DNA from 3 places in the Bradyrhizobium sp. SZCCHNS3016 genome. Region 3 is predicted to be linked to each of the others. Evidence: predicted binding sites of a transcription regulator. Region 3 holds the regulator's gene; each other region holds the start of a gene.
The links. Region 3 encodes PhoB, which activates phosphate uptake and scavenging genes when phosphate is short. Its sites were predicted from a motif close to TGTCATNNANCTGTCAT; they were not measured.
Positions count from the first base shown of each region.

Region 1: a site for PhoB is predicted at 3,997-4,013, ahead of phnC (phosphonate ABC transporter ATP-binding protein). Genes of this name have one in related genera too.
Region 2: a site for PhoB is predicted at 3,985-4,001, ahead of QW881_RS27380 (alkaline phosphatase D family protein). Genes of this name have one in related genera too.

Region 1 covers NZ_JAUETE010000001.1:728,727-734,752, reverse strand. Annotated here, with positions in the region: gene QW881_RS03535 (ABC transporter substrate-binding protein) at 1-78, opposite strand, end outside; gene phnE (phosphonate ABC transporter, permease protein PhnE) at 237-1,085, opposite strand; gene phnE (phosphonate ABC transporter, permease protein PhnE) at 1,082-1,966, opposite strand; gene phnD (phosphonate ABC transporter substrate-binding protein) at 2,062-2,994, opposite strand; gene phnC (phosphonate ABC transporter ATP-binding protein) at 3,074-3,883, opposite strand; gene QW881_RS03510 (chloramphenicol acetyltransferase) at 4,058-4,720, shown strand; gene QW881_RS03505 (alpha-D-ribose 1-methylphosphonate 5-triphosphate diphosphatase) at 4,717-5,901, shown strand; gene QW881_RS03500 (DUF1045 domain-containing protein) at 5,908-6,026, shown strand, end outside.
Region 2 covers NZ_JAUETE010000017.1:45,333-51,358, forward strand. Annotated here, with positions in the region: gene typA (translational GTPase TypA) at 1-596, opposite strand, end outside; gene QW881_RS27370 (Crp/Fnr family transcriptional regulator) at 993-1,754, opposite strand; gene QW881_RS27375 (response regulator) at 1,923-2,297, shown strand; gene QW881_RS27380 (alkaline phosphatase D family protein) at 2,343-3,914, opposite strand; gene QW881_RS27385 (TAXI family TRAP transporter solute-binding subunit) at 4,055-5,401, opposite strand; gene QW881_RS27390 (4a-hydroxytetrahydrobiopterin dehydratase) at 5,660-6,026, shown strand, end outside.
Region 3 covers NZ_JAUETE010000001.1:325,409-331,434, reverse strand. Annotated here, with positions in the region: gene QW881_RS01570 (HoxN/HupN/NixA family nickel/cobalt transporter) at 1-346, opposite strand, end outside; gene QW881_RS01565 (trypsin-like serine protease) at 522-1,838, opposite strand; gene phoB (phosphate regulon transcriptional regulator PhoB) at 1,986-2,693, opposite strand; gene phoU (phosphate signaling complex protein PhoU) at 2,710-3,426, opposite strand; gene pstB (phosphate ABC transporter ATP-binding protein PstB) at 3,457-4,278, opposite strand; gene pstA (phosphate ABC transporter permease PstA) at 4,275-5,156, opposite strand; gene pstC (phosphate ABC transporter permease subunit PstC) at 5,160-6,026, opposite strand, start outside.

The DNA.
Region 1 (6,026 bases), 400 kb from region 3:
GTCCGCGGCCTTGGCCGGCTGCCACGACGCGGCAACACACAGCGCGAGAAGAGCGAGAACGAGGCGGGTGACCTTCATGAAGACAGACTCCGTATTCCTGGCACGGCGGCCAGTTCCGGAGCTTCCCCTAACGGCGGCACATGAAGGATTTGCGACAGAAAGTGCAGCGCACACAGCCGAAGCCGCACCTTGATCGTTCGTCAACGAACGATCGCAACCTTCAGATGCCGCGCCGTTCAAGCGACGGCGCGGCGACCGATGATCGCAAAGCGCAGCTTGCCCGAGATCCAGTCGATCGCGGCCACCGCCACGAGGATCATCAGGATCAGGAACGACACCTTCTGCCATTCCAGCACGCGGATCTGCTCGGCCAGTTGTAGCCCGATGCCGCCCGCGCCGACGATGCCGATGATCGTCGCCGAGCGCGTGTTGGATTCGATGAAGTAGAGCACCTGGCCGGCAATCACCGGAAGAACCTGCGGCAGCAGGCCGAAGCGGATCTCGTGCAACGCGCTGCCGCCGGCCGCACGCACGCCCTCGACCTGCTTCCGGTCGGCGCTCTCCATCGCCTCCGAGAACAGCTTGCCGAGCGCACCGAAATCCGAAACCGCAATCGCCAGCACGCCGGCGAAGGGCCCGAGGCCGACGACGTTGATCCAGACCAGCGCCCAGATCAGCGTGTCGACGCCGCGAATGGTGTCGAACAGGCGACGCACCGGAAAGCGGAAGACGGCCGACGGGACGATATTCCTGGCCGCAAGCAGGCTGACCGGAAGCGCGAAGACGGCCGCCACGGTGGTGCCGAGCACCGCGATCGAGAGCGTCTCGCCGAGCGCCTTGAGATAGATCGGAAGCGACGACCCAGGATCTGGCGGCAGCATCATTCGCGCGATCCAGCCGAGCTGGCCGAGGCCGGACAGCATCCGCGACGGCGAGAAGTCGAGATCGACGAGACCAAAGACGAAGATGGCCAGAGCCAGCAGCAGCACGACCGGCGTTGCGAAGCGTGCGGACAGGGACCGATTGAAAATATGCGGGTAGCGCTCGGCAAGCTGCTTCGCGTCCGGCGAGCCGGAGATGCTCATGTGCGGGCCTCCGAGCCGAACAGGCGGCCGCGTAGCCAGCCGGTGCCGATGTCGATCAGGAACACCGTGACCACGATCATGACGAGAATGGCGCTGACGTCGGAATAGTAGAACTTGCGGATCGCGACCACGAGCTCCTGGCCGATGCCGCCGGCGCCGACGAAGCCCATCACGGAAGCCTCGCGCACGTTGATCTCGAAGCGCAGCAAGGTGTAGCTGGAGAAACCCGCAATAACCTGAGGCAGCACGGCAAATCGCATGCAGGACAGCCAGCTCGCGCCGGTGGCGCGCACGCCCTCGACCGGCTTCATGTCGGCATTCTCAACGACCTCCGAGAACAGCTTACCGAGCGCACCGCTCGAATGAAGGGCGATGGCGAGCACGCCCGGGATCGGCCCAAGCCCGAAAGCAATGACGAAGATCAGGGCGAACACGACGCTCGGAACGGTGCGGGCGAATTCCAGGAGCCGGCGCACCGTGAAGCGGATCCACGGCGCGGGCGAGGTGTTCTCGGCGGCGAGGAAGTTGAGACCGAATGCGACGAGCATTCCGGCCATCGTGCCGACGTAGCTGATCAGCAGCGTCTCTGCCAGCAGCTTGATCCACTTCTTGAAGCCCCAGAACCATTCGGGCAGATTGGTCCAGACCCGTTGCCCGTCGTCGAGCGTCAAGATGCGATCGAAGTAGCTGATGAAGTTGCCGAAGTAGGTATAGAACGTCCGCAGATTGACCTCGGCACCGATGGCCGCGGCGAAGAGCACTGCCAGGAGTACCATGGCGGACAGGGCAAGACGCAATCGACGGCGCGAAACGGCCCGCCGATAGGTCTCGTTCAGAGCCGCAAGCTGCTGGCTCGGAAGGATCGAAACGGCAACAGCCATCGGCTTCGTGCTGCTCTTGGTTCGGACGTGTGAGAGATTCTTCAACGGACGAGCCGGGCCCCACGGGACCCGGCTCACCATCGATGGATCGTCGATCAGGACGCCTTCTTGCGCAGGCTGTCGACGAATTTGATCAGGTCGATCGTGCCATCCCAGTCCTTCGTCGTGGCAGGGTGGAAGCCCTTCTTCTGGCCGTCGGAGAGACGGTCGAAGGCGGCCTTGTCCTTGATCGGCGCATCGAAGAAGGCCTTGGCGATCGCCGATTTCAAATCGTCCGGCAGGTCCGTGTTGTAGGCGTAGGGGCCGTTGATGATCGGCGCTGACTTGTGAATGATGCGGAAGTCGTCCTTCTTCATCGGCGAACCGTCAGCGTTCTTCAGCATGCCCTTGGTCAGCATCTGGGCCAACGTCGAATCGTTGTCGCTCGTCCATTGGTTGGCCGCGATGTCGACAGTCCCCTGGGACAGGGCCAGCACCGCGTTCTCGTGGCTGCCGGTGAAGACAACCTTGCCAAAATACGTCTCGGCGTCGGTCACGCCCATCTTGTTGAGCTCGAAGCGGGGTACGTTGTTGCCCGACGTGGAGTTCGGATCGACGAGGCCGAGATTCTTGCCCTTGAGGTCTTCGACCTTCCGGTACGGGCTGCTCGCCTTGACGAAGAACACCGAGTAATAGCCGGTGCTGCCGTCGGAGTTGATGTCGTTGGCGAAGGCATCGGTCTTGACGCCGGTGAGCCGGGCGCGGGCAAACGACGCCGAGCCATAGCTCGCGATGTGGATGTTGCCGGCGCGCTGGCCTTCGATCACGGCCGCGTAATCGTTGGCGATACGCAGCGTCACCTTCACGCCCAGCTCTTTCGAGAGATAGTTCACGAAAGGCGTCCAGCGCTCAGTGACACCCGAGGCGTTCTCTGCCGGGACCACGGCGAAGGTCAGCTCAGGATACTTCGCCTTCCAGTCCTCGGCTGACGCCGAGGCCGTGAAAGCCAGCGCAGCGACGCCCGCCAGAACGATGCGACGATTGATCATAACATGCCCTCTTGTTGCAGTAAGTAACAGGTCTCGCCCCCGCGCCATGCGGAAGCTCGAGCTTGCAGAAATCCGCGTCTCAGGCCACGGCCGCTTCGCCGAGTGCCGGCACCGTTGCCGCCGGTGCCGGATGGATCGAACCCATCACCTCGTCCGCCTCGAGATCGTAGAGCTCACGTGCGATCTGCGCCGTCAGCGCCGACGGCACGTCGTCGAACACGATCCGTCCGGTCGCCATGCCGATCAGGCGATCGCAATAGCTGCGCGCCAGATCGAGCGAATGCAGGTTGCAGACGACGGTGATGCCGAAATGCTTGTTGATGCGCAGCAGCGCGTCCATCACGATCTTGGTGTTGCGGGGATCGAGCGAGGCGATCGGCTCGTCTGCGAGAATGATCTCGGGGTTCTGCACCATCGCGCGCGCGATCGCGACGCGCTGCTGCTGCCCGCCCGAGAGCTGATCGGCGCGCTGCGCTGCGAGGGAGGCCATGTCGAACTGCTCGAGCGCGGACAGCGCCATGGCGACATCCTCCGCTGGCCAGAGCTGCGCCAGCGAGCGCCACGACGGGACTTCGGCGAGTCGCCCCATCAGCACGTTCGTCAGCACGTCCAATCGGCCGACCAGATTGAACTGCTGGAAGATCATCGCCGAGCGCGCACGCCACTGCCGCAGATCGCGGCCCCGCAGCGCCGTCACGTCGAGATCCTTGAAGAGGATGCGGCCGCCGCTCACCGGGCTCAGACGATTGATGGACCGCAGCAAGGTCGACTTGCCGGCGCCGGAACGCCCGATCACGCCGACGAAGCTGCCGGGTGCAACTGAGAAGGATGCATTGTCGACTGCGGCTTTCATGCCAAAACGGCACGTCAGGCCATCCACCACCAGCATTGAATTCTCCAGACGCCTCGCTTTGGCCTATCGCTAGCGTCTGGATTCTACAGTTATGTGACAGCGACACTGCAGCGCCGCACTCGTCCACACGCCGGTCGCAGTCATGCAGATGTCACGCGCCTGTCATAGGGGAGATCCGACACCTTCACAGGCGCAGAGACAGGACGTGAGATGGCCGGCAAGTCGCTTTCGATTGAACCAACCGTTGACCCCTCGGCCAAGCTCCAGGACGTGACGCTTGGCGCCTATTGTGAGGTCGGCGCCCGCACCATCCTGCAGGAGGTGACGATGGGCGACTACTCCTATGTGGTCAACGATTCCCAGATCACCTACACGACGATCGGGAAGTTCTGTTCGATCGCGGCGATGACCCGGATCAATCCGGGCAACCACCCGATGCCGCGGGCGACGCAGGCCCATTTCACCTATCGCGCCAGCGCCTATTTTCCAGGAGAGCCGGACGATGCGGAGTTCTTCGCCTGGCGGAGACAACATCATGTCGAGATCGGACACGACGTCTGGATCGGCCATGGCGCGATCGTGCTGCCGGGCCGCAACATCGGCACCGGCGCGGTCGTGGCGGCTGGCGCCATCGTTACCAAGGACGTTCCGGCCTATACCGTCGTCGCCGGCAATCCGGCGCGCCCGATCAAGCGCCGGTTTCCGCGCAAGGTCGAGCAGCGGCTCCGCGATCTGGCGTGGTGGGATTGGAATCACCAGGCGCTGCGCGCGGCGCTTCCCGATTTCCGCAAGCTCGAGATCACCGACTTCCTGGACAAATACGAGGCTGCCCTCGACGCGCGCGTCCCGGTGCGGCAGAGTGCCGCCCCATGACCGATATCTCCATCTCGCGGGGCCGCTGCCTCGTCGATACCGACCTCGTAGACACGTCCTTGATCATATCCGGCGGCGTGATCGCCGGCATCGGGACACCAGGACACCGGTCGGGTCTCGAACTCGATGCGGAGGGGCTCACCGTGCTCCCCGGCATCGTCGACATCCACGGCGATGCGTTCGAGCGCCAGATGATGCCGCGCGCCGGGGTCGATTTCCCGACAGACGTCGCGCTGATCGACAGCGACCGCCAGGCCATCAGCAATGGCATCACCACGGTCTTTCACGCGACGACCTGGTCATGGGAGCCGGGCCTGCGCAGCGCCGACAATGCGCGGCGCCTGCTCGAATCGATCGAAGCGCTGCGCCCGCGGCTCGCAGCCGACACGCGCTTCCATCTGCGCCACGAGACCTTCAATCTCGACGACGAGGAGGAGATCGGGCGGTGGCTCGCCGACCGGCGCGTCGACCTGTTCGCCTTCAACGACCACATGGATTCGACGGTGGCGAGTCTGGACAAGCCGCACAAGCGCCAGCGCATGGTCGACCGCACCGGCCTGCCCGACGCGGAGTTCGACCGGTTGGTTGCGCGCATCGCCTCTCGCGCCGATACCGTTCCGGCTTCGATCGCGCGGCTGGCCGACATCGCACGCAAGGCTGGTGTCCGCATGCTGTCGCATGACGACGACAGCCCGGCCATGCGCAAGGCGTTTCGCAGCCAGGGGGTGACCATCGCAGAGTTTCCGGTCAACGAGGAGACCGCGCGCGAGGCCGCTCAAGGGGGTGACGCGATCGTATTCGGCGCGCCCAACGTCGTCCGTGGCGGCAGCCATACCGGGTGGACGAAGGCCAGCGACATGATCGCCAAGGGCCTCTGCTCGGTGCTGGCCTCCGACTACTACTATCCCGCGCCGCTGCTGGCAGCGTACCGGCTTGCGGCCGACGGCGTTCTTCCGCTGGCGCGCGCCTGGGATCTGATCTCGGGCGGCCCTGCACGCGCAGCTGGGCTGGCGGACCGCGGCATGCTCGCCGAGGGCCGCCGCGCCGATATCATTCTGGTCGACGACCGCGTACCGCTGCGCCCCCGCGTCGTCGCTGTGATCGCGTCCGGCCGGCTGGTCTATCTCACCGAGACGGACCGGCTGAACGCCCGGCCGGCACGTGCCATGGCGGCGGAGTAGCGAACCATGGCCAAATTTCCGCGCTATGCGATCTACTATGCTCCACCAGCAACAGCCGACCTGGCGGAATTCGGCGCGCGCCTGCTCGGTTACGACGCGTGGAGCGGCGATGACCGCAGCTTTCC
Region 2 (6,026 bases), on a different contig from region 3:
TCGACCGACGGCGCCGGCACATGGCGCAGCACCAGGTCGAACAGCGGCTGCATCCCGGCGTCCTTCGGACCTTCCGGGCTCTCGGCCATCCAGCCCTGCTTGGCCGAGCCGTACAGGATCGGGAAGTCGAGCTGCTCCTCGGACGCGTCGAGCGCGGCGAACAGGTCGAACACCTCGTTGATGACCTCGGTCGGACGGGCGTCGGGACGGTCGACCTTGTTGATGACGACGATCGGCTTGAGGCCGACCTTGAGCGCCTTGGAGACCACGAACTTGGTCTGCGGCAGCGGGCCCTCGGCGGCGTCGACCAGCACCAGCGCGCCGTCCACCATGTTCAGGATGCGCTCGACCTCGCCGCCGAAATCGGCGTGGCCGGGGGTGTCGACGATGTTGATGCGGGTGTCCTTCCACTGCACCGAGGCGGCCTTGGCCAGGATGGTGATGCCGCGCTCGCGCTCCAGGTCGTTCGAGTCCATGGCGCGCTCGGCGACCTTCTGGTTCTCGCGGAAGGTACCGGACTGCTGCAGGAGGCGGTCGACCAGGGTGGTCTTGCCGTGGTCGACGTGGGCGATGATGGCGATGTTGCGAAGATTCATGGTCGGTGTCTTCTAAGCTTTCTCAAGAGCCCGTGCTCTGTCCCCGGCGGGGCGCGCGCTTTGTTATAGTCGAATCAAGCTGTTAGCTTTACGACGCGCGCTCGCGAAACTCGTTCGGCGGCAGGGGCCGGCAGCCCCAAATAGGAAGCCCGGCCAATCGACCGGGCAGACCTCACGCGTTGCGGCGCAATATAGGCAGAAAATGCCAAAAAACAATGACTGCTTTCAGGAACGAGGAGCGGTTTCCGAGCGGCTGGCTAACGCCTCCGCCGCCACGCGCCTCCGGGGGGCGCGGTAGAAGACGAGACCAACCACTCCGACCGGCAATCCCACGAGGACCAGCGCTGACAGCCGTCGGCTGCGCCCATGCGCGGAAAGTAAAAAACGCCTGCGGGCTCAGCCCGCCGCGGCCTGTTCGGTCGGATAGACGCCGCGCAGGACCTCCTCGAAATGGGTCTTCACGGCCTCGTTGCACAGGCAGGAGCGGCGCTTCAGCGCGTCGAAGTCCCGCACCATGAAGGCGCCGCGGCGGGTTTCGAGAATGCCCTCGGCTCGGAAGGTCTGGACGACCCGGCTGACATAGCTGCGGCCGACGCCGAGCAGCGTCGCCAGCTGCTCATGCGTCAGCGGCACGATCGGCTCGCCGTCGGTGCGGTCCATCGCGGCCACGATCCACTTCGCCGTCCGCTGCTCGATCGAATGAATAGCGTTGCAGGCGGTCGACTGGAACATCTGCGCCAGCATGCAATCGGCGTAGCGCGCGAACACGTTGCGCAGCGTCTTGGATTGCAGCTTGGCGGCCGCCAGGCGGGACAGTGGCAGCCGTGCAAACGGGCCGCCGAACTTGACGACGATCCGCGTATAGGCCGGCAGGAAGCCCTCGCTGACGATGCCGCCGACGGCGCCCTCGCGGCCGACCAGGATGGTCTCGACGTCGCGGCCGTCCTCGTTGGGGACGAGATAGGACGTGAGCGCCGGCCCACAGGGAAAATGCACGATCTGCACGTCGTCCCCGGGACTGTAGAGCAGATCGTTCGGCGTTGCCTCGTCCTCCACCAGATACGGCGAAATCAGCGCGTAGTCGGCCGGACTCAGCCGCAGCAGCAGATTGTTGTGGGGCCGCTCCCGGTTCAGCGTGGTCACACCCTGGCTCAGCATCATCATCCCCTGCGCGCAACGCATGTGCGTGATTCGTGCTCCTTGTGTTCACAAGTGCACCGACACAGGAACTCTGATATGCTGCCTTGGTTCCAGGAACCCGCCAGCGCACTCAAGAGGAGACGCCGGCTGCGGCGCCCATCCCTCATCCTGGAACCCGCAGATCCCATGACCAGCTCGCAATCAGGCGTGCCCGAGCTTTATCAACATGTGCTGGTCGTCGAAGACGACCCCATCATTGCGCTCGGATTGGAAGACACGATCACCGACCTCGGCGTTCCCGACATCAGGATCGCAGCCGACGTCGCGACCGCGCTCGCTATGATCGCGGAGCGCGCCCCGCAATTCGCATTGCTCGATGTCGGCCTGGTCCGCGAAAAGAGCTTTGCGATTGCCGAGCGGCTGACGCTGCTCGGCATTCCCTTCGCCTTCTCCACCGGCTATGGCGCCGACCGCGTGCCGGCCGCTTTCGCCGACCGGCCACGGCTGCCGAAGCCTTGCCCGACCGACGCGCTGGAGGCGGTGCTGCGGCGACGCGATTAGTTGCCGTCGCAGCACGCGATCGTCTTGCCGACGAACAACGACAGCTCAGCCGAGCTTCGGATCGAGCGTGGTCGACCACAGCGCGACGTCGGCGCGATCGCGCAGGGTCACGGTCATCTGGCCCGTGGCGCCCTCGATCTTGACGTGGCCGAAGAACTGCATGCCGGCCGATGGCGGCAGGTTCTGCTTATCGAGGCCCGGCGCCTTGATGAACCGCACCTCGGGGCCGAAGGTGTTGTCGAGCTCGTTCGGACCGAACGTGCCGGCATGCAGCGGACCGGAGACGAACTCCCAGAACGGCTCGAAGTCCTGAAACTGCGCCTTGTTCGGATCGTAATAGTGCGCGGCCGCGTAGTGCACGTCCGCCGTCAGCCACACCGTGTTCTGGATCGGCGCCGTCTTGATGAAGCGCAGGATCTCGGCAATCTCGAGCTCGCGGCCGCGCGCCGGGCCGTCCCCTTGGGCAATCGCTTCCGAGCCCTTCTTGTTGGCTGCATCGTCATAGACGATGATGCTGAGCGGCATGTCGGAGGCGATCACCTTCCAGGTCGCGCGCGAATTGAGCAGCGCCTGCTTCAGCCAGCGCATCTGCTCCGGCCCGATGAAGTAGGACGCCGGACCATATTTGTCCTCGAGATTGGGACCGTTGGCGCCGCGGTAGCTGCGCTCGTCGAGCACGAACACGTCGAGATGCGGGCCGTAATTGATCGTGCGATAGATGCGCCCCGGCTCGATGATGCTCTCGCGCATGGGATACATCTCGTGGAAGGCGCGCGCCGCGCGGGCCGCGAGCAGCTGGATGTTGCGCTCCTTGTAGCTGGCCGGCAGCTCCTTGGAGGCCGACCAGTTGTTGGTGACCTCATGATCGTCCCACTGCACGAAGATCGGCACTTCGGCATTGAAAGCGCGGACGTTCTCGTCGAGGAAATTGTATTTGTGAGCGGCACGGAACTCGTCGAGCGTTTCGGCGACCTTCGCCTTCTCTTCCACGGTGAGGTTCTTCCACACCTTGTTGTCCGGCAGCTTCACCTCGGACTTGATCGGGCCATCGGCATAGATGGTGTCGCCGGAATGCAGGAAGAAGTCCGGGCGGTGCTTCTTCATCGTCGAGAAGGTGAACATGCCGCCATCGTCGGGGTTGATGCCCCAGCCCTGCCCCGCCACGTCGCCGCCCCAGACGAACGAGACGTCGCGCTTGTTGCCGGGCGCGGTGCGGAAGCGGCCAACCGCGGCCTCGCTTTCGACCGCGACATGCGAAAGGTCGCGAAACTTGACGCGGTAGAAGATGTCCTGGCCGCTGGGCAGACCGTCGATCAGCATCTTGGCCGTGAAGTCGCTTTCCGGAAGCGCGGCGACCGGAGGCAGCGTACGCGCATCCTTGAACGATTCGGTGGTCGCCACCTCGACCAGCATCTGCGACGGCCGGTCCGCGCGCGCCCAGACCACGCCACCATCCATGCCAATGTCGCCGGACTGCACGCCATGCGTGATCTGCGGCCGGTCGGCGGCGCGGCACAGATAGGGCATCGCCAGCGTCGTGACGCCGGCTGCGGCGGCCGTCGATAGGAAGCGGCGGCGGGACAGGGCGGCGTGCGGTCGAGGAATGCGAAGCGTCATGCGGATCTCCTGGTCGGATCGCGCTCGGGAGCAGGCGCGAGCCACGGCCCGGCAGACCTAGAAAAGATTGATGACGCTGGAATTACACGCGGCGTCTTGGGCAGCGCGCGACACCGCCGCAGGGGGAGCGTGAGCCGACCTCAGGTGCCGGCGGCACGCAACTGCGCGCCGGTGCGCTGCAGATTGGCGGGCATGCTCATCAGGATGAGCTTGCGATCGGCCACCGCGTTGTGGAACTGCTCGAGCGCGATATTGAAGGCAGTCAGCGCCGCGTGCTCGATCGCGCCGTCCTCGAAGCAGGTCAGCGTGTTGCGCAGGATCTCGTCGGCCTCGGCCTGGAGCTGATCGAGCTCCTCGGTCGAATCGCACTTGCGCGCGATCGTGATCATCTCCAGCAGACGATCGCGCAGCGAGGTGTTGATGGTGCGTTCGTCGCGCTTGAGATAGCCGGCGAACCACGCGCCGGCCGAGCCCATCGCCGAAAGCGCCATCAGGCTCCACCAGATGTAGTCGCTGTAGCGGTCGAGGAAGGTCTTCTCCTCGCCATCGACGAAGGCCGCCGCGCCGGGATGAGCGGGGATCGCGGCGTCCTTGTCGGTGTCCGGCGTCTCGATCTTGGCGGCAAGCGGAAATTCCGACATCAGCTGCTGGCGCACCGAGAACAGCTGATGCGTGAACGTCGAGACCGTCGATTCGGCGAGACCCTTGCGTGCCACGATGTGGTGATTGAAGCTGATCGTCTTCACTTCATCTTCAGGGCGATCGGGCGCCCCGCCGAACGCGCCGGCCGGAATCTCGGTGGCCTCGTATTCGGGATGGTTCTGTGCGATGGCTCCGGCGGAATCGATGGCCAGGAAGGCGGGAGGGCCGCCCTCCTTGGTGGCGGCGGCGATCGCATCCGCCGTGATCTTGCTGTTGATGGGACCGGCCGCCAGATAGACATCGGCCCTCTGGCTTCGGACCGCTTCGGCGGCCTCGGTGATCGGGAATTGGACGATCTCGACCTTGCCGGGGTCGACGCCATATTGGCGCAGGATGACCTTCAGCAGGTTCGCGTTCGCCGGCGTCCGGCCGATGATGCCGACTTTGTGGCCCGCGAGCTGCGAGATCTTCGTGATCTTGGCGCCAGCTTTGCGGCTCTTGCCCTTGCCGGACGAGGGCACCCAGAGGACGACGACGTTCTTGCGCAGCGTCGCTACCGCCTGTGCGTTCTTTGGGACCTCCAGGTCGCCCCGCACGATCGCAAGATCGACCTTGGCGGCGGCCAGCGCCTGCGCGCTCTCGCCGGCGCCCTCGGTCGGAACCGGCCGCAGCCTGACGGAGGCGTGCGACTGGGAAAAGGCCTGGGTCAGGGCCTGGACGACCTTGAGGTCGTCGCTGTTGGGCGGACCGACCGCGATCTTGAGCACCACGGGACGCATCGCAAAATAATAGGCACCCGTCAAAGCGCCGACGACCGCGAGGATCCCGGCGATGACGATGAACACGGCAGGGCGCATCCGTGAGCGCTGCGCTGGCGTGGTCTGAGTATCTACCAGATTCCGTCCTCCGGTGGTCCCAGGCCGGGCGACGCCACCGGCGGCTTCGTCTGGCCACGTCGTCCTTCGATAGAGCTGAACTGTAGCAAATTTCTTGTCCGCCCGGGGTGACATCTGCGTCATGGTTACCACCGCACCAGTCCACCGCAGGATCGGGGCAGTTCCGAGCCCCTCCGGCATGGCGCCTGTGACAAGGCTCTGATCGGGATGCGTTTTCGGCTAGTCTTGGCAACCGGACACCGGCGCGATCCAGCCGGAGGTAGCCCCGCAATCGCCCGGACGCTGCCACGTGTCCGGTCGATTGCACCACAAGAGGAGATCGAGATGCCGCAACGATTGTCGGCGGAGGCACGCGCCACCGCCCTGCGGGAGCTTCCCGGCTGGTCCGAGGCGCAGGGTCGTGAGGCCATCGCTCGCACGTTCACGTTCAAGGACTTCAACGAGGCGTTCGGCTTCATGACCCGGGTCGCGCTGGTCGCTGAAAAGGCTGACCATCATCCCGAGTGGCGCAACGTCTACCGCACCGTCGAGGTGGTCCTCACGACCCATGACGCAGGCGGCGTGACCATGCGCG
Region 3 (6,026 bases):
CGATGAGGCTCACGACGATGGTGGCTATGACGACGACGCTGGAATGGCCGAGCGCAAAATAGAGGCCGGCGGCGCGCGGGGCGCTACCGTCCTGCACCAGCTTCCGCACGACGTTGTCGATCGCCGCGATGTGATCCGCATCGACCGCATGGCGCAGTCCGAGCAGCCAGGCCAGCATCGCGGTGCCGACGATGGCGGGCCGGTCGGCGTAGAGCGCGAACGCCCAGGCCCAGGCGAGCGCGTTGGCGGCGACCAGCCCGCCGACGAGCGCAACGTTGCGGCCGGGCTGCGACCGCCACCACAGCAGCCGCGCGGCCCGAGGATGATCAATTGGAACAATCGTCATACTCAGACTGTAGCAAGAGCCAGGCCAGTTCGGTAAGGCCCCGCTGCAGGCGAAAGCTGCAGGAAAACCTGGGTGGCGCTTCCCGGACCGCCCTCTCGCTTGGCAACCCGCTATCCAGTCACGCACAGAACATGACCAGCGGCGGGGACCTCGTCCCTCTCGCCCCCTCCTTCGCTCACCGCGCCGAGGCACTCTGTGCCGCGATCTCGCGCCGCACGACCGTCTCGAACTGGCTCGCGGGGGCGGCGAACATCAGCCGGGTCTCCTCGTGGAACGCCGAGAAGATGCCGACCACGGCCGGCTGTCCGCCGACTTCGGCGAGGATGGGGGAGCCGGAATAGCCGAAATTGGCGAGGCAATGCACCGTCAGCAGCATCCCGTCCTTGGTCATGCCGGCGCTGCAATTGCGCTGGCCGGTCGGCGAATAGCGCCGCTCCTGGCCATAGCCGATCTCGGAGATGGTTCCGGCCGATGTCGCAGCCTGCAATTCCTCGCGCGTCAGCGCCTTGACCGCGACCGGCTTCGACGGCAGCGCGTCCTTCAGCACGATCAACGCCCAATCGGCGGGCGAGCGGTCGAGCGACCACCTGTCGTGCTGGATCGGGACAAAGTCCGGCGCCACGATCAGCTTGTCGGCGACCGACGATGCCGCCGGCGTGCCCCGGTTCATGCCGGCCAGGAAGCGGACGTTGCCGGGGCTGACCTGCGCCACGCCGTTGAACACGCAATGCGCCGCGGTGAGCACGACGCGCGGCGCGACCAGCGTGCCGGTGCACCAGCCGCCGCTCGAGTATTGCGCGACGGTGACGACGCCGATCGACGACGCCGGCCAGGAGGTGGGATCGACGACCTCGCCGATGTGGCGATCGAGCCCGAGCAGTTGCTCCGGACGCGGAGTGGCAATGCCCGCATCCGCCGATTCCGGTTTCGGCTGCCAGGACGCAATGGCGCTCTGGGCCTGGACGCGCTGCGGCTCGGTCAACTTGACCCGCTGCACGTCGCGGCCGGCCGATCGCACGCCGTTGCGGCCGGCCATCACCAGCCAGGCATAACCCTGCACGACGTCCTGCTTCGCGCCACGGCCGTCGAGCAGCATCAGGCCGAGCATGTATTGCGACTGCGCAAAGCCCTGCGCCGCCGCGCGGCTGAACCAGCGACTGGCTTCGCCGTAGTTCGAGGCAACACCCTCGCCATTGACGTAGGCGATGCCGAGATAATGTTGCGCGACGGCGAGCCCCTGATCGGCGGCCTTGCGGTACCAGGCCAGCGCCTCGCTCGGATTACGCGGCACGCCCCAGCCGAACGCCTGCATGAAGCCGACGTCGAACTGCGCCCGCGCATCGCCCTTGGCGGCCAGCGGCAGCAGCCGTCGCATCGCCGCCGCATGCTGCCCGTTGCCTGCCGCCGCGACCGCGTCTTCGAGCTCGGCGGCCGGGGCGCCCGCCGCGCCGCCGAGCAGCACGGCAAGAGATATGATGATGGTCTTGATCAAGGGCGTCCGCTGGGACCGAAACATCGTGACGGGCCACGAAGCAGACACGATCAAGACGGCGGCGGCGTGGCGGAAAGCGGACCGCGATCTCCTCAATCGGGCCGCCTCGCGCCTCACACCTGCTTCGTGCTCACGCCGGATCGCCCCTTACACCTGCTCGCTCTTGGCGAAGCGGTCATCGAGCGCATAACCGGCGCCGCGCACCGTGCGGATCGGGTCCTGCTCGCGGCCGGGATTGAGCAGCTTGCGCAGGCGGCCGATATGGACGTCGACGGTGCGCTCGTCGATGTAGATGTCGCGGCCCCAGACGCTATCGAGCAGCTGTTCGCGGCTGAACACGCGGCCGGGGTGCTCGAGGAAGAATTCGAGCAGGCGGTATTCGGTCGGGCCGAGATCGATCGGCCGCCCCGAGCGCGCCACGCGGCGCTTCTCGCGGTCGAGCTCGATGTCGCCATAGGACAGCACGGTCGCCAGCCGCTCCGGGCTCGCCCGCCGCAGTAGGCCTTTCACGCGCGCCAGGAGCTCCGGCACCGAGAACGGCTTGACGATGTAGTCGTCGGCGCCAGTGGCGAGTCCGCGCACGCGCTCGCTCTCCTCGCCGCGCGCCGTCAGCATGATGATCGGCAGTTGCCGGGTCTCGGAGCGCGCGCGCAGGCGGCGGCACAGCTCGATGCCGGAGAGGCCCGGCAGCATCCAGTCGAGCACGACGAGATCCGGAACGCGCTCCTTGAGCCGCGTGTCGGCCTCGTCGCCGCGCGCCACGGTCTCGACCTCGTAGCCTTCGGCCTCGAGGTTGTAGCGCAGCAGCGTCGTCAGCGCCTCCTCGTCCTCCACCACCAGAATTCGGGCGCCCATGTCTGAACCGTCTCTCTTAGTTACCGGGAATCGTCGATGCGAAGCTCGTCATGTCGCCCTTCGGGCGCTTGTCCATGATCTGCTGGCCTTCGATCATATAGAACACCGTCTCGGCGATGTTGGTCGCGTGATCGCCGATCCGCTCGATGTTCTTGGCGCAGAACATCAGGTGGATGCAGAACGAGATGTTGCGCGGATCCTCCATCATGTAGGTCAGGAGCTCGCGGAACAGCGACGTGCAGATCGCGTCGACCTCCTCGTCGCCCTTCCACACCGTCATCGCCGCCGGCAGGTCATGCGCGGCATAGGCGTCCAGCACCGTCTTGACCTGCGACTGCACGAGATCGGTCATGTGCTCGAGGCCGCGGATCAGCTTCAGCGGATGGAAGTCGCTTTCCAGCGCGGCGACGCGCTTGCCGATGTTCTTGGCGAGGTCGCCGATGCGCTCCAGATCGGTCGCCACGCGCATCGCGCCGACGATCTCGCGCAGGTCGACCGCCATCGGCTGGCGACGGGCGATCGTGAGCACGGCGCGCTCCTCGATGATGCGCTGCAGCTTGTCGACCTCGGCGTCGGTGGCGACCACCTTCTGGCCGAGCGCGATGTCGCGCCGCACCAGCGCATCGACGGAATCGACGATCAGCCGCTCCGCGAGGCCGCCCATCTCCGATACCAGACGGGTGAGGTCCTGCAGATCGCTGTCGAACGCCTTGGCGGTATGTTCACTGGCCATGATGATCTCCTGAAGACAATGTCGTCGGCGTCAGCCGAACCGGCCGGTGATGTAATCCTGGGTCCGCCGATCACTCGGCGAGGTGAAGATCTTGCTGGTGTCGTCGAACTCGATCAGCTCGCCGAGATACATGAAGGCGGTCTTGTCGGAGACGCGCGCCGCCTGCTGCATGTTATGCGTCACGATGGCGATCGTATAGTTTTCGGCGAGCTCCTGGATCAGCTCCTCGACCTTGGCGGTCGAGATCGGATCGAGCGCCGAGCACGGCTCGTCGAACAAGATCACCTCCGGCCGGACCGCCACGGTGCGCGCGATGCACAGTCGCTGCTGCTGGCCGCCGGACAGCGACAGGCCCGAGGCGTTGAGCTTGTCCTTGACCTCGTTCCACAGCGCGCCGCCGCGCAGCGCCTTCTCGACCCGGTCGTCCATCTCCGACTTGGAGATCTTCTCATAGAGGCGGATGCCGAAGGCGATGTTCTCGTAGATCGTCATCGGGAACGGCGTCGGCTTCTGGAACACCATGCCGACCCGGGCGCGCAGCAGATTCAGATCGAGCTTGGGATCGAGGATGTTGGTGTTGTCGAGCATCAGCTGCCCGGTCGCGCGCTGGCCCGGATAGAGATCGTACATCCGGTTGAAGATGCGCAGCAGCGTGGACTTGCCGCAGCCGGACGGGCCGATGAACGCGGTGACGCGGTTGGTGCCCAGCGACAGGTTGATGTTCTTCAGCGCGTGATGGTCGCCGTAGTAGAAGTTGAGGTTGCGCGCAGTCACCTTGGCCGGCGCATCCGGAAGCGCCTTGCCGTGAAGAGCGTGATTGGGCTGACTGACGGAGACGGACAGTTCGGTCATTTGGTGTTCCTCTCGGCGCCGAGAATGCGTGCACCGATGTTCAGGGCGAGCACGGCCAGAGTGATGAGAAGGGCTCCGCTCCAGGCCAGTTGCTTCCAATAGGCATAAGGGCTCTGGACGAAATTGTTGATGGTGACGGGCAGGTTCGCCATCGTCTTGGAGAGGTTGAGGCTCCAGAACTGGTTCGACAGTGCGGTGAACAGCAGAGGCGCGGTCTCGCCGGCGACGCGGGCGGTGGCGAGCAGCACGCCGGTGATGAGGCCCGAGCGCGCCGCCCGATAGGCGATGCGGCGGATCACCAGCGAGCGCGGCAGGCCGAGCGCAGACGCCGCCTCGCGCAGCGGGTTGGGCACGAGCAGCAGCATGTCCTCGGTGGTGCGCAGCACCACCGGGATCACGATGACCGCCAATGCAAGGGAACCCGCGAGTGCCGAGAAGCCGCCCATCGGCACCACGACCGCACCATAGATGAACAGGCCGATGATGATCGAGGGCGCCGACAGCAGGATGTCGTTGATGAAGCGGATCACCGAGGTCAGGCGGTCATTGCGGCCGTATTCGGCGAGATAGGTGCCGGCGAACAGGCCGAGCGGCGCGCCGATGCCGACGCCGATGATCGTCATGATCAAGGAGCCGACGATGGCGTTGCGCAGGCCGCCTTCGCTGGAGCCAGGCGGCGGCGTGTCGGCGGCAAAAACCTGCAGGCTGAGGCCGGCGAGTCCGTTATAGAACAGCGTGAACAGGATCAGCGCCAGCCAGGTGACGCCGAACATCGCGGCGGCGACGCAGAGGCCGCGGATCACGATGTCCCTGCGGCGCCGGCGCGCATAGATCGGATTGACCTGCGCATCGAGTGTAAGCGTGTCAGCGCTTGACATGGCTTATTTTCCCGCCTTGGCTTCGAGTCGCATGAGCATCAGCCGCGCGCTCGCCAGCACGAAGAAGGTGAGCACGAACAGCAGCAGGCCGAGCAGGATCAGGCTCGACTGGTGCAGCCCGTCGCTCTCCTGGAATTCGGAGGCGATGGCGGCCGAGATCGTGGTGCCCGGCGCGAAGATCGAGGATGAGATCCGGAACGAGTTGCCGATGATGAAGGTCACCGCCATCGTTTCGCCGAGCGCACGGCCCAGCGCCAGCATGACGCCGCCGATGACGCCGACGCGGGTGTAGGGAATGACGACGCTGCGCACGACCTCCCAGGTGGTGCAGCCGACCCCGTAGGCGGCTTCCTTCAGCACTGGCGGGACGGTCTTGAACACGTCGACCGAGATCGAGGTGATGAACGGCAGCACCATGATCGCCAGGATCAGCGAGGCGTTGAACAGGCTGAGATAGGACGGCGGACCGGCGAAGATGTCCTGCAGCACGGGGATGCCGGCGCAGAGATTGATCATGAACGGCTGAAACGTATAGGCCAGGAACGGCCCCAGCACGAAGAAGCCCCACATGCCGTAGATGATCGAAGGAATGCCGGCGAGCAGCTCGATGGCAAGTCCGATCGGACGGCGCAGCCATTGCGGGCACAGCTCGGTGAGGAAGATCGCAATGCCCAGACCGACCGGAATGGCGATCAGCATCGCGATGAAGGACGTGACCAAGGTGCCGTAGATCGGGCCGAGCGCGCCGAGCACCGGCGGATCGGCCGACGGCGCCCAGCGCCGCGTCCACAGGAATTCGAAGCCATATTCTCTCATGGCCGGCCATGCGCCGACGATGAGCGACAGGATGATGCCGCCCAGGATCAACAG